Desulfurobacterium sp. TC5-1: one gene and its partner. The protein of the gene in region 1 binds, or shares a complex with, the protein of each later gene. Links are inferred from orthologs where the notes say so. Each region holds a gene or a part of one and is shown on either strand. Other genes may lie near its edges.

Evidence for each region.
Region 2: the proteins of H153_RS0107800 (region 1) and accD are in contact, whole or in part, in a solved structure (PDB 8UXZ), measured with the Escherichia coli proteins. The link is inferred for Desulfurobacterium sp. TC5-1 from one-to-one orthologs.

Annotation. Positions count from the first base shown.
Region 1 is NZ_ATXC01000002.1:40,125-45,547, reverse strand. Bases 2,536-5,423 are described here. They hold H153_RS0107800 (acetyl-CoA carboxylase carboxyltransferase subunit alpha), read right to left. Parts: upstream 4,510-5,423; coding sequence 3,562-4,509; downstream 2,536-3,561. Other genes in these bases: dnaE (DNA polymerase III subunit alpha), read right to left, coding at 4,520-5,423; rpsB (30S ribosomal protein S2), read right to left, coding at 2,572-3,309; tsf (translation elongation factor Ts), read right to left, coding at 2,536-2,569. In the rest of the region: H153_RS0107830 (HEAT repeat domain-containing protein), read left to right, coding at 1-426; H153_RS0107825 (4Fe-4S binding protein), read right to left, coding at 470-646; frr (ribosome recycling factor), read right to left, coding at 658-1,212; pyrH (UMP kinase), read right to left, coding at 1,209-1,934; more of tsf, read right to left, coding at 1,973-2,535. UniProt on the Escherichia coli protein: Component of the acetyl coenzyme A carboxylase (ACC) complex. First, biotin carboxylase catalyzes the carboxylation of biotin on its carrier protein (BCCP) and then the CO(2) group is transferred by the carboxyltransferase to acetyl-CoA to form malonyl-CoA.
Region 2 is NZ_ATXC01000001.1:1,271,962-1,276,291, forward strand. What follows is about bases 1-2,916. They hold accD (acetyl-CoA carboxylase, carboxyltransferase subunit beta), read right to left. Parts: upstream 1,928-2,916; coding sequence 1,073-1,927; downstream 1-1,072. Other genes in these bases: H153_RS0106665 (Mur ligase family protein), read right to left, coding at 1-1,072; H153_RS0106675 (metalloregulator ArsR/SmtB family transcription factor), read right to left, coding at 1,931-2,242; cysQ (3'(2'),5'-bisphosphate nucleotidase CysQ), read right to left, coding at 2,421-2,916. In the rest of the region: more of cysQ, read right to left, coding at 2,917-3,245; H153_RS0106685 (bifunctional diguanylate cyclase/phosphodiesterase), read right to left, coding at 3,257-4,330.

The DNA.
Region 1 (5,423 bases):
CTTGCTTTAAGGCTTCCTTTTGTTAAGAATAGAAAGATATCTTCGAAACTTTTAAAGCCTTTTTTGAATGATAATGATACGATTATTTTAACCTCCGCACTTACCTACATAGGAAATTCAGGAAACAGGAGATACTGCTCCCTTGTAAAGGATTTTCTCTTTTCGCCTGATGAGTCTGTTAGGAGTGCTGCTATGTGGGCGGAGGGGAGATTGAGCTGTCCCGAAGGTGTAAAGTATTTGCTGGGGATTGTTTCAGATTTTAATAACGACGATTCTTTAAGACTTCAAGCTGCAAAAATGCTTTTGATGTTTAATAAAGATATTTTGAAAAAGAACCTTTCAGTTCTACAAAAGGTTTACAACAATGAAATCCTTGACGATGTAAAAGATAATCTCTATAAAGTTATTGCTAAAGCTAAGGGTTAAAAAAAAGAGAAAGGGGGAATAAAATCCCCCTGCTTTCAGGCTATTACTCAGCACTGATGCAATCTGTTGGGCACACTTCAACGCAGGCGCCGCAGTCGATACATTCTTCTGCAGCAATGGTGTACTTTCCATCATCTGTTGGGTGAATAGCGTTTGTAGGACATACAGAAGCGCAAGCGCCGCATCCGATGCATCCTTCTTGGTCAATTACGTGAGCCATTTTCACCTCCCTTAGACTGTGAGAATTTCCTCCTCTTTTTTCTTGAGGAGTTCATCAACCTGTTTTACGTATTTATCAGTAACTTTCTGGAGTTCGTCTTTAAGCCTTTTAATCTCATCTTCGGATATGCCGCCCTCTTTCTTCATCTTATCGAGTTCTTTCATAAGCTCGTGGCGAATGTTTCTGATGGCTATCCTTGCCTGTTCAGCCATCTTTCCAGCCTTTTTAACTAACTCTCTTCTCCTCTCTTCAGTTAGAGGTGGAAGGTTTATTCTTATCACGTTTCCGTCTGTTTGAGGCATTACGCCAAGATCGGAGTTCCTTATGGCCTTTTCAATGTTTGGAACAACAGAGATGTCCCATGGCTGGATGGCTATCTGTGTCGCTTCTGGAACAGAAATCTGGGCGAGCTGCTTTATTGGTGTCATTGTTCCGTAGTAATCAACCTTTATATCCTCAACAAGAACGGTTGATGCTCTACCCGTTCTGAGTCCGGCAAATTCAGACTTTAACACGTCAACGCTTTTTTTCATTCTTCTTTCGGCATCTTTTATAATGTCATTCATAGTGCCTCCCCTTCTACAACTGAACCTACATTTTCACCTTTTACTACCTTCTCAAGGTTTCCCGGTTTACGGACGTCAAACACAATTATCGGTATGCCGTTCTCCATGCAGAGTGATACCGCAGCTGAATCCATCACTTTTATACCTTTTACTATAACATCTTTATATGATATTTTGTCAAGTTTTACAGCATTCTTATCCTTCATGGGGTCTGCCGTATAAACACCGTCAACCTTCGTTGCTTTTAGAAGGATGTCAGCATTTATTTCTGCGGCACGAAGTGCTGCCGCCGTATCGGTTGTAAAGAACGGATTTCCTGTGCCTGCGGCGAATATGACCACCCTTCCCTTTTCAAGGTGTCTGATAGCCCTTCTTCGGATGTAAGGTTCTGCGATTTCTCTCATCTCTATAGCGGATAAAACGCGCGTTTTCAAACCTTTCTTCTCAAGGGCGTCCTGAAGTGCAAGGGCGTTCATAACCGTCGCAAGCATTCCCATATAGTCTGCAGTTGCTCTGTCCATTCCCTGAGTTGCGCCTTTTACGCCTCTAAAGATGTTACCGCCGCCGATGACTATAGCAAGCTGAACGTCCAAGTCGGCAACTTTTTTTATCTCTTCAGCAAGGGAACTTAAAAATTCCGGGTCTATACCGTAGGGAAGATTTCCCTGAAGGGCTTCGCCGCTGAGTTTAAGGAGGATTCTTTTATATTTTATTTCTTCCATAACCCTTTTCCCTGAAGAAGGTTTAAGGAGAGGGGATGTTACTCCCCTACTCCGAATCTGCAGAATCTTTTTACTTTGATGTTTTCACCAAGCTTTGTGATGTATTCTTTGATAAGATCACCAATTGTCTTGCTGTCGTCCTTAATCCATGGCTGGTCAAGAAGGCAGTTTTCTGAGTAGAACTTGTTAAGTCTTCCTTCAACGATTTTCTCAACGATGTGTTCAGGTTTTCCTTCTGCAACAGCCTGCTCTTTGAGAATTTCTTTCTCTTTTTCTATCACTTCAGCAGGAACCTCTTCCCTGCTTACGTATTTTGGTTTCATTGCGGCCACCTGCATGGCTATTTCGTGGCCTAAAGCTTTAAAGTCATCTGTTCTTGCCACGAAGTCCGTTTCACAGTTAATCTCAACTAAAGCGCCGACTTTGCCGCCTGCGTGGATGTAAGAAACAACGATACCCTCAGCCGTTGCTCTGTCTGCCTTCTTTGCAGCTTTTGCAGCACCTTTCTTTCTGAGAATTTCAATAGCCTTTTCCATGTTGCCTTCAGCTTCCTGAAGGGCCTTTTTACAGTCAACGATACCGGCACCTGTCTTTTCTCTAAGCTCTTTTATCATCTGTGTTGTTATTTCAGCCATTATTATTCCTCCTCTGGAACGAATTCAGCTTCTTCAATAGCCTCTTCGCCTTCGGCAAGCTTTATAGCTTCTCTTCTCATCTTTCCTTCAAGGACAGCATCTGCGATTCTTGACGTGAGAAGTCTTATTGCTCTAATGGCGTCGTCGTTTGCCGGAATTGGGTAATCAATAAGGTCAGGGTCGGCGTTTGTGTCAACGAGGGCAACGATAGGAACACCTGCCTTTCTTGCTTCTGTAACGGCGTTTTCTTCCCTTACCACATCAACGATGAAGAGGGCGTCAGGAATTCTTTTCATGTTTTCAATTCCGCCGATGTACTTCTCAAGCTTCTCTTTCTTTCTTTTAAGCTTCATAGCCTCTTTCTTGGGGAGCTTTTCAAAGATGCCCTCTTCTTCCATCTTCTTGAGCATTTTAAGTTTGAAAATGCTCTTCTTGATAGTTTCAAAGTTTGTAATTGTTCCACCTAACCATCTCTTGTTAATGTAGAACATGCCACATCTTTCGGCTTCTTCTTTTACGATGTCTTGTCCCTGTTTCTTTGTGCAGACAAAAAGAATTGTTCCGCCGTTTGCCACTAAGTCGGCAACGTAGTCGTAAGCTTCATCAAAGTACTTGAGAGTTTTTTGAAGGTCGATAATGTGGATACCGTTTCTCTCTGTGAAGATGAACCTCTTCATTTTGGGGTTCCATCTCTCTTTCTGGTGACCGAAGTGAACCCCGGCTTCAAGAAGTTCTTTCATTGTGATTCTTGAGCCTTTTGGTCTTGGCTTGAATGTTTCTTCCTGTGTTTCTTCCTGCTCTGTCGCTTCTACTTTCTGCTCTTCTGCCTGTTCTTCTTTTCTGATCTCTTCAGACATCTTTCCTCCTGTTTTCTGGTTTAGCCTCCCATCCCGTCGTCTTCGGAGAGAACCCGTTAGGGCACCCCTCTCCGAATCAGGGAAGGTGAGTTGTCGTTGGTAATATATTGGAAATTGACTATACAGTCAATAGAGCTACTCCTGACTCTGATAGCTGCCAATCTTTCTAAATTTTCTATATCTATCTTTTTTAAGCTCTTCCGGGCTCATTTTTAACAGCTCTTTAAGGTGTTTGTTCACATATTCCTCAAATTTCTGGAATGTGAATTTGTAGTCCTTGTGAGCACCTTCAAGAGGTTCAGGTATTATGTCATCAATGATTCCTAACTCTTTTAGGTATTTGGATGTTAGCTTTAGAGCTTCGGCAGCTTCCTTAACCTTGTCTTGTGACTGCCACAGTATTGCGGCGCATCCTTCCGGTGATATTACCGAGTAAACAGCGTTTTCATACATTAAAAGTCTGTTAGCAACACTTATGGCCAGAGCACCACCACTTCCGCCTTCACCAATTACAACGCTTACAACGGGGACTTTCAGCCTGGACATTTCAAGAAGGTTCCTTGCTATGGCTTCTGATTGCCCGTGTTCTTCTGCTTCAATTCCCGGAAATGCGCCGGGGGTGTCAACTAACGTGATTATTGGTTTTCCAAACTTTTCTGCAAGTTTCATGACTCGGAGGGCTTTTCTGTAGTCTTCAGGTGTTGGCATTCCAAAGTTTCTTGCTATTTTGTCCTTTGTATCTCTTCCCTTTTCCTGGGCTATGACACATACAGGAATGCCTTTAAAGTATGCAAATCCAGCAATGATTGCCTTTCCGTCGCCGCAGTGTCTGTCGCCGTGAAGCTCAATAAACTCTTCGAAAACGTTGTTTATAAAATCAATAGCGTGGGGACGGTCAGGATGCCTTGCCAGAAGCACCTTGTCCCACGGCGTAAGGTTGGAGTAAAACTCTTCAATCTTTTTTTGAAATTTCTCTTCTATCTCTCTAATCACCTGCGGGTCGTGTTTCCCTTTTTCTTTCAACTCTTCTATTTTTCTTCTCAGTCTTTCTACCTTCTTTTCAAATTCTAACAAAACTGCCATTTTGTCCCTCTCAAAGGATTTTTATCCTCTCTTCACCTATCATCTTTTTAAGGCTTCTTAAAATAGCCGCATCAACCGGTATTGCAAAGTCTGGATGTGTTTGCAACTGTATTATGTATCCGTTTGTTTCAAGTTCAATTACTACCGGTTTTCCATCAGGAGAACTGTTTGTTTCTAAGAATTCTCTTAACCGTTCTAAAAATTCTTCGGAAAAGATTGTATCATCAATTTTAAGGACAATTCTGTTTATAACATCAGAAAGTTTCTTTTCAAAGCGTCCAATTTCTCTGGCTATTATGGATATGCTTCCCTCTTCTTCTCTTACAGTTCCTTTCACTATGACAACGTTACCTTCTGTTAGAAGTTCTGCCGATTCTTTGAAAACGTTTGGGAATACAAGGACATTGAGAACACCTTCGAGGTCTGTTATTTCAATGTTTGCCCACATTTCTCCTCTTTGGGTTCTTTTAGTTTTAACGGAGGTTATGGCACCAGCTATGGTAACCTCCTGTCCGTCTTTCCACTCGCTCTTATGAGAAGATGTATCAAGGCGCAAGGGAACAAGTGCTTGATACTCTAATAGAGGATGCCCGGATAAGTAGAATCCTATAGCTGCCCTTTCGTACTCTAACTTTATCCTTTCAGGCCACTCGTCTGTTTCAACATACTCTTTCTGTATAACTGAAGATTCGTCTCCAAACAGACTCATTAGGCCTTTGTTTTTAGTTTTCTGAATGCTCTGAGCTGCTGCCATTGCCTTTTCAAGTGTTGCAAGGAGGGTTGCTCTGTTATATCCTGTAGAATCAAAAGCCCCCGCTTTTATAAGTGCTTCAAGAACTTTTCGGTTTACCTGTCTCATGTCCACTTTTTCGCAGAAGTCGTAAAGGTCTGTGAACTCTCCTTCTCTTTCTCTT
Region 2 (4,330 bases), on another replicon or contig:
GTGCCCTTTCATTATCTATTTCTGTAACAAATAATTGTCTTCCTCGCGATTTTGTATAGCCTTCAAGAATTGACATAACCCTTTTCACGTCTTTATCCCTTAAACCAGAATAAAGAACATCCACTTTTAGCTCGAGAAGCTTCAAAGTTTCAACAAACTTCTTTACGGCATCAGGATTATGGGCAACATCCACTATTAAAAGAGGTTTTTCCCTTACAATCTGAAATCTTCCCGGAAGCTTCACGCTGGACAATCCCTTCACAGCTTTTGAAACTGAAAACTCTTCGCCAAGAACTTCTTTTAAAATAATCTTTGCAGCTGAAACGGCCGTAGCACTGTTTACAGCCTGATGAAACCCGTAAAGAGGAACTAAAAAGCGAAATGCCGAATCCTCATCCCTGTAAAAAGCCTCTGTTCCTGAAAGAGAAACATTAACATCTAAAGTGGAAAAATCCCTGCCATAAGCGATAATCCTATCCGTAAACTTTTCTGCAAGCCTGAAAACAACCGGCAGATTATCGGAAATAACAACAGGAATCCTATCCTTTACAACGTGCAACTTCTCAACAGCTATCTTCTCTATCGTATCACCAAGGTAATCTTTATGGTCAAAATCAATGTGGGTGATAACCGCTAAATCGTGAGAAATGGCGTTTGTAGCATCAAGCCTTCCGCCAAGTCCAACCTCGTAAACGACAAAATCACAATCTTTAAAAAGAAAAACAGCAAGCAAAAAAGCAGCCTCAAAGTAAGTCAGAGAGAATTTTTCAACAACAGGCAAAATTTCTCTAAACGCCCTATTCAAAGTCTCTGTATCAACCTGTCTGAGATCCAAGCGAAATCTCTCGTTGAACCTTAAGATGTGTGGAGATGTAAAAAGACCCACCTTTTTTCCGTGCTCCTTCAAAATAGAAGCAATACAAGTGGAAGTGGAACCTTTGCCGTTGGTACCGGCAACAATAACGGATGGAGGCAGAGAAAAAGAAAGGGTGCTTAAAGCACCCTTTATCCTGTCAAGCCCGATTTTCCAGACAAACTCTTTACTGGCAAAATAGGTCTCAAAATCAGTCACCTAAGCAACTACCTTCTCTGTAAACAGTTTAAGAAAATGGACTATCGTATCCTTTAAATCTTCCCTTGGAACAACCATGTCTATCAATCCGTGTTCAAGGAGAAACTCTGCCTTTTGAAAACCTTTTGGAAGTTTCTGTCTTATCGTTTGTTCAATGACCCGGGGGCCGGCGAAACCTATAAGAGCCCCAGGCTCTGCAATAATCACATCCCCTAAAAAGGCAAAGCTTGCAGAAACACCACCCATCGTAGGATGGGTAAGAACAGAGATGTAAGGAACCCCCCTTTCCTCAAGACGAGCAAGGGCTGCTGATGTTTTGGCCATCTGCATAAGGGAGATAATTCCCTCCTGCATCCTTGCTCCTCCTGAAGAAGAGATACAGATGAAAGGTATCCCTTCCTCTGCAGCCCTTTCTATGTTTCTTGTAATCTTCTCGCCGACCACCGAGCCCATACTTCCACCCATAAACTTAAAATCAAAACAGGTAACATACGCATCTATTTCGCCAATTTTTCCTTTAGCATTCACAACAGCATCTTTTAAACCCGTTTTTCTCTGAGCAGAAGCAAGTCTTTCAGTGTACGGTTTACGGTCACTAAACCCTAAAATATCTTTTGGCTCAAGCTCTGTATCAAGTTCCTCATACTCCCCTTTATCAAAAAGGGAAAAGAGTCTTTCTCTTGCTTCCATCGGAAAATGGAAGCCACACTTTGGACACACCATTAAATTCTTTTCAAGCTCACCTCTGAACAGAAGGCTTTTACACTCGTTACACTTTATCCATAAACCGGAAGGAACCGCTGAAGCTTTTGTTTCCCCGGTATCTATTCCTTTTTTAAACAACTTTCTAAACATACTTTATCCCTTAAAGCAAATGATGTCAGGCAGTGTATTTAAAAGCTGAATAAAAGCGTCTGAAGAAATGGTGTAATAAACTTTATTCCCCTCTCTCTTTTTGTCAACTATCCCTTTATAGCGAAGTGTCCTGAGATGCTGCGAAAGAGAAGACTGAGAAATTCCCAATTCTTTCTCAAGGTCTGTTACACACATCGGTTTTTCTTTTAACTTAAAAAGAATCTTTAATCTTACCGGAGAAGCCAGCGCTTTCAGACATTCCGCTCCTTCTTCAAGTCTCCTGTCGTCAAGCATTTTAGAACCTGTCTTAGCCATATAAACCTCCTGAAAAGAATAACAAAATATTAATTTTAGGTGCACTATTTTAAATTATAGAAATCTTGTCTGGTGTTGTCAATGTCTTATATGCTAAAAAATGAAATTCTATCTATTTTGTATCGAGAATTTAAAAAACCATCTCTCTCCAAAAATCAAAAACCACTTTTTAAGCCATTCATAAAATAAAATCTTTTCTAAAAACAACAAAGTGCGGGTTCAATAAATCTCTTTTATTGTAAATTAATGGTTTACCTGTTTCATAATTAACAACCCGTCCGCCTGCCGCTTCAACAACTGCCTGGCCAGCCCCGGTGTCCCACTCCATTGTAGGTGCAAGCCTTGGATAAACATCAGCTTCCCCCTCTGCCACAAGACAGAGCTTTAAAGAACTTCCTTTAGAAACCGTTCTTATCTTGCCAAACCTCTCTTCCATCTCTTTTATAAAAGCCTCTGTTTCAGGATTTCTATGGGAACGGGAAGCAACAACAACCACTTCCTCTCTCTTACTCTCTACAGGAAGCCTTACCGCTACCTTTTCTATTTCGTTCCAGAACCTTTCAGGAGAAGTTATCTCTTCTAAAAAAGAAAATTTGCCATTTTCAACCTTGAAAGCTCCTATCTTTTCCGCTCCATAGTAAAGCGTTTTTACAACAGGTGCATAAACAACCCCTAAAATTGGCCTTCCATTCTCAATAAGAGCTATATTAACCGTAAATTCACCATTCCTCTTAATAAACTCTTTGGTTCCATCAAGCGGATCTATAAGCCAGAAGCGCTTCCACCTGCTCCTCTTTTCATAAGGAACTGTTTTTCCTTCTTCCGAAAGTATAGGATAATCAGGAAGATGGGAAACTATTATCCTGTGAGAAAGCCTATCTGCTTCTGTAAGAGGTGATTTGTCCGCCTTTTCTTCCACCTCAAAATCTCTCTCATAGACAGAAAGAATAGCTTCACCGCTTTTTAAAGCTGTCGTTATTGCTGTAAAGAGTAAATCTTTCATAATTCTATCCTCTATATATCTATTTTTACATCATACGGTTCAGGCTGCGGTTTACCTATGAACCATCCCTGACCAAGACCAACACCGATTTCTCTCATAAGTGTGTAATCCTCTTCGTCCTCTATAAACTCAGCTAAAACCCTCAGTCTAAAAGGCTTGGCAACCTCAACTATCGATTTCATAATCGTCAGGTCCCTTATATCTCTCTTCGCTCCTTTAACGAATTCTCCGTCTATCTTAAGAATGTCTGCAGGAAACTTTTTAAGGTAACTGTATGAGGAGTAACCTGAACCAAAATCGTCAATAGCTATCTTTGCATTCATATCTCTAAAAATCTGAAAGATACTCTGAGCAACGTTCATCCCCATAACTTTCTGCGACTCCGTAATCTCAATGACAATATTGGAAGAGTTTAGATTCCTATCTTTCACAACCCTCCATATATTATTGAGTTCCTTAAAAAAGTATTTCATAGAAAGATTGAAGAAAAGCTTATAACTATTATCAAGATAAACAGAGGCCTTTTCAAAAATGATCTTATCTATTTCAGGAATTAGATTAAACGTGTTTGCAATATCAATAATATAATCTCCTTTTAAAACTTCGTCACCGTGAAATATTCTGGCTAAAACCTCATAACCGTAAATTCTCCCTGTTCTGAGACTCACTATAGGTTGAAAGTAAGGAATCACTGTCCGCTTTTCTATAGCCTCAACAAGCTTAAGACGTATTTCCTGCATCTTATCAAAATTGCTCGATTCGTTATCTATAAAAACAATACAGTTTTTTCCCCTCCTCTTTGCACTGTAAAGTGCCTCCTCGGCCTTTTTAAAGAGATCACACACATTCCCCTGATCTCTTGTGTAAAACGCAACACCGCAACTTGTGGTCAGAGAGAAAAAGTCCCTTCCTATTTTAAAGTTCAATCTCTCAAAATGCTTGTTGTATATCTCCTCTATTCTGCGAAACCCGAGCACCGGATCAAGACCTCTAACAAGAATGGCAAAACTGTTTGAACCAACCTTACCAATAATGAAAGAAGAACAGTACCGGGTAACAACCGAACAGACCTTTTTAGCAACGGC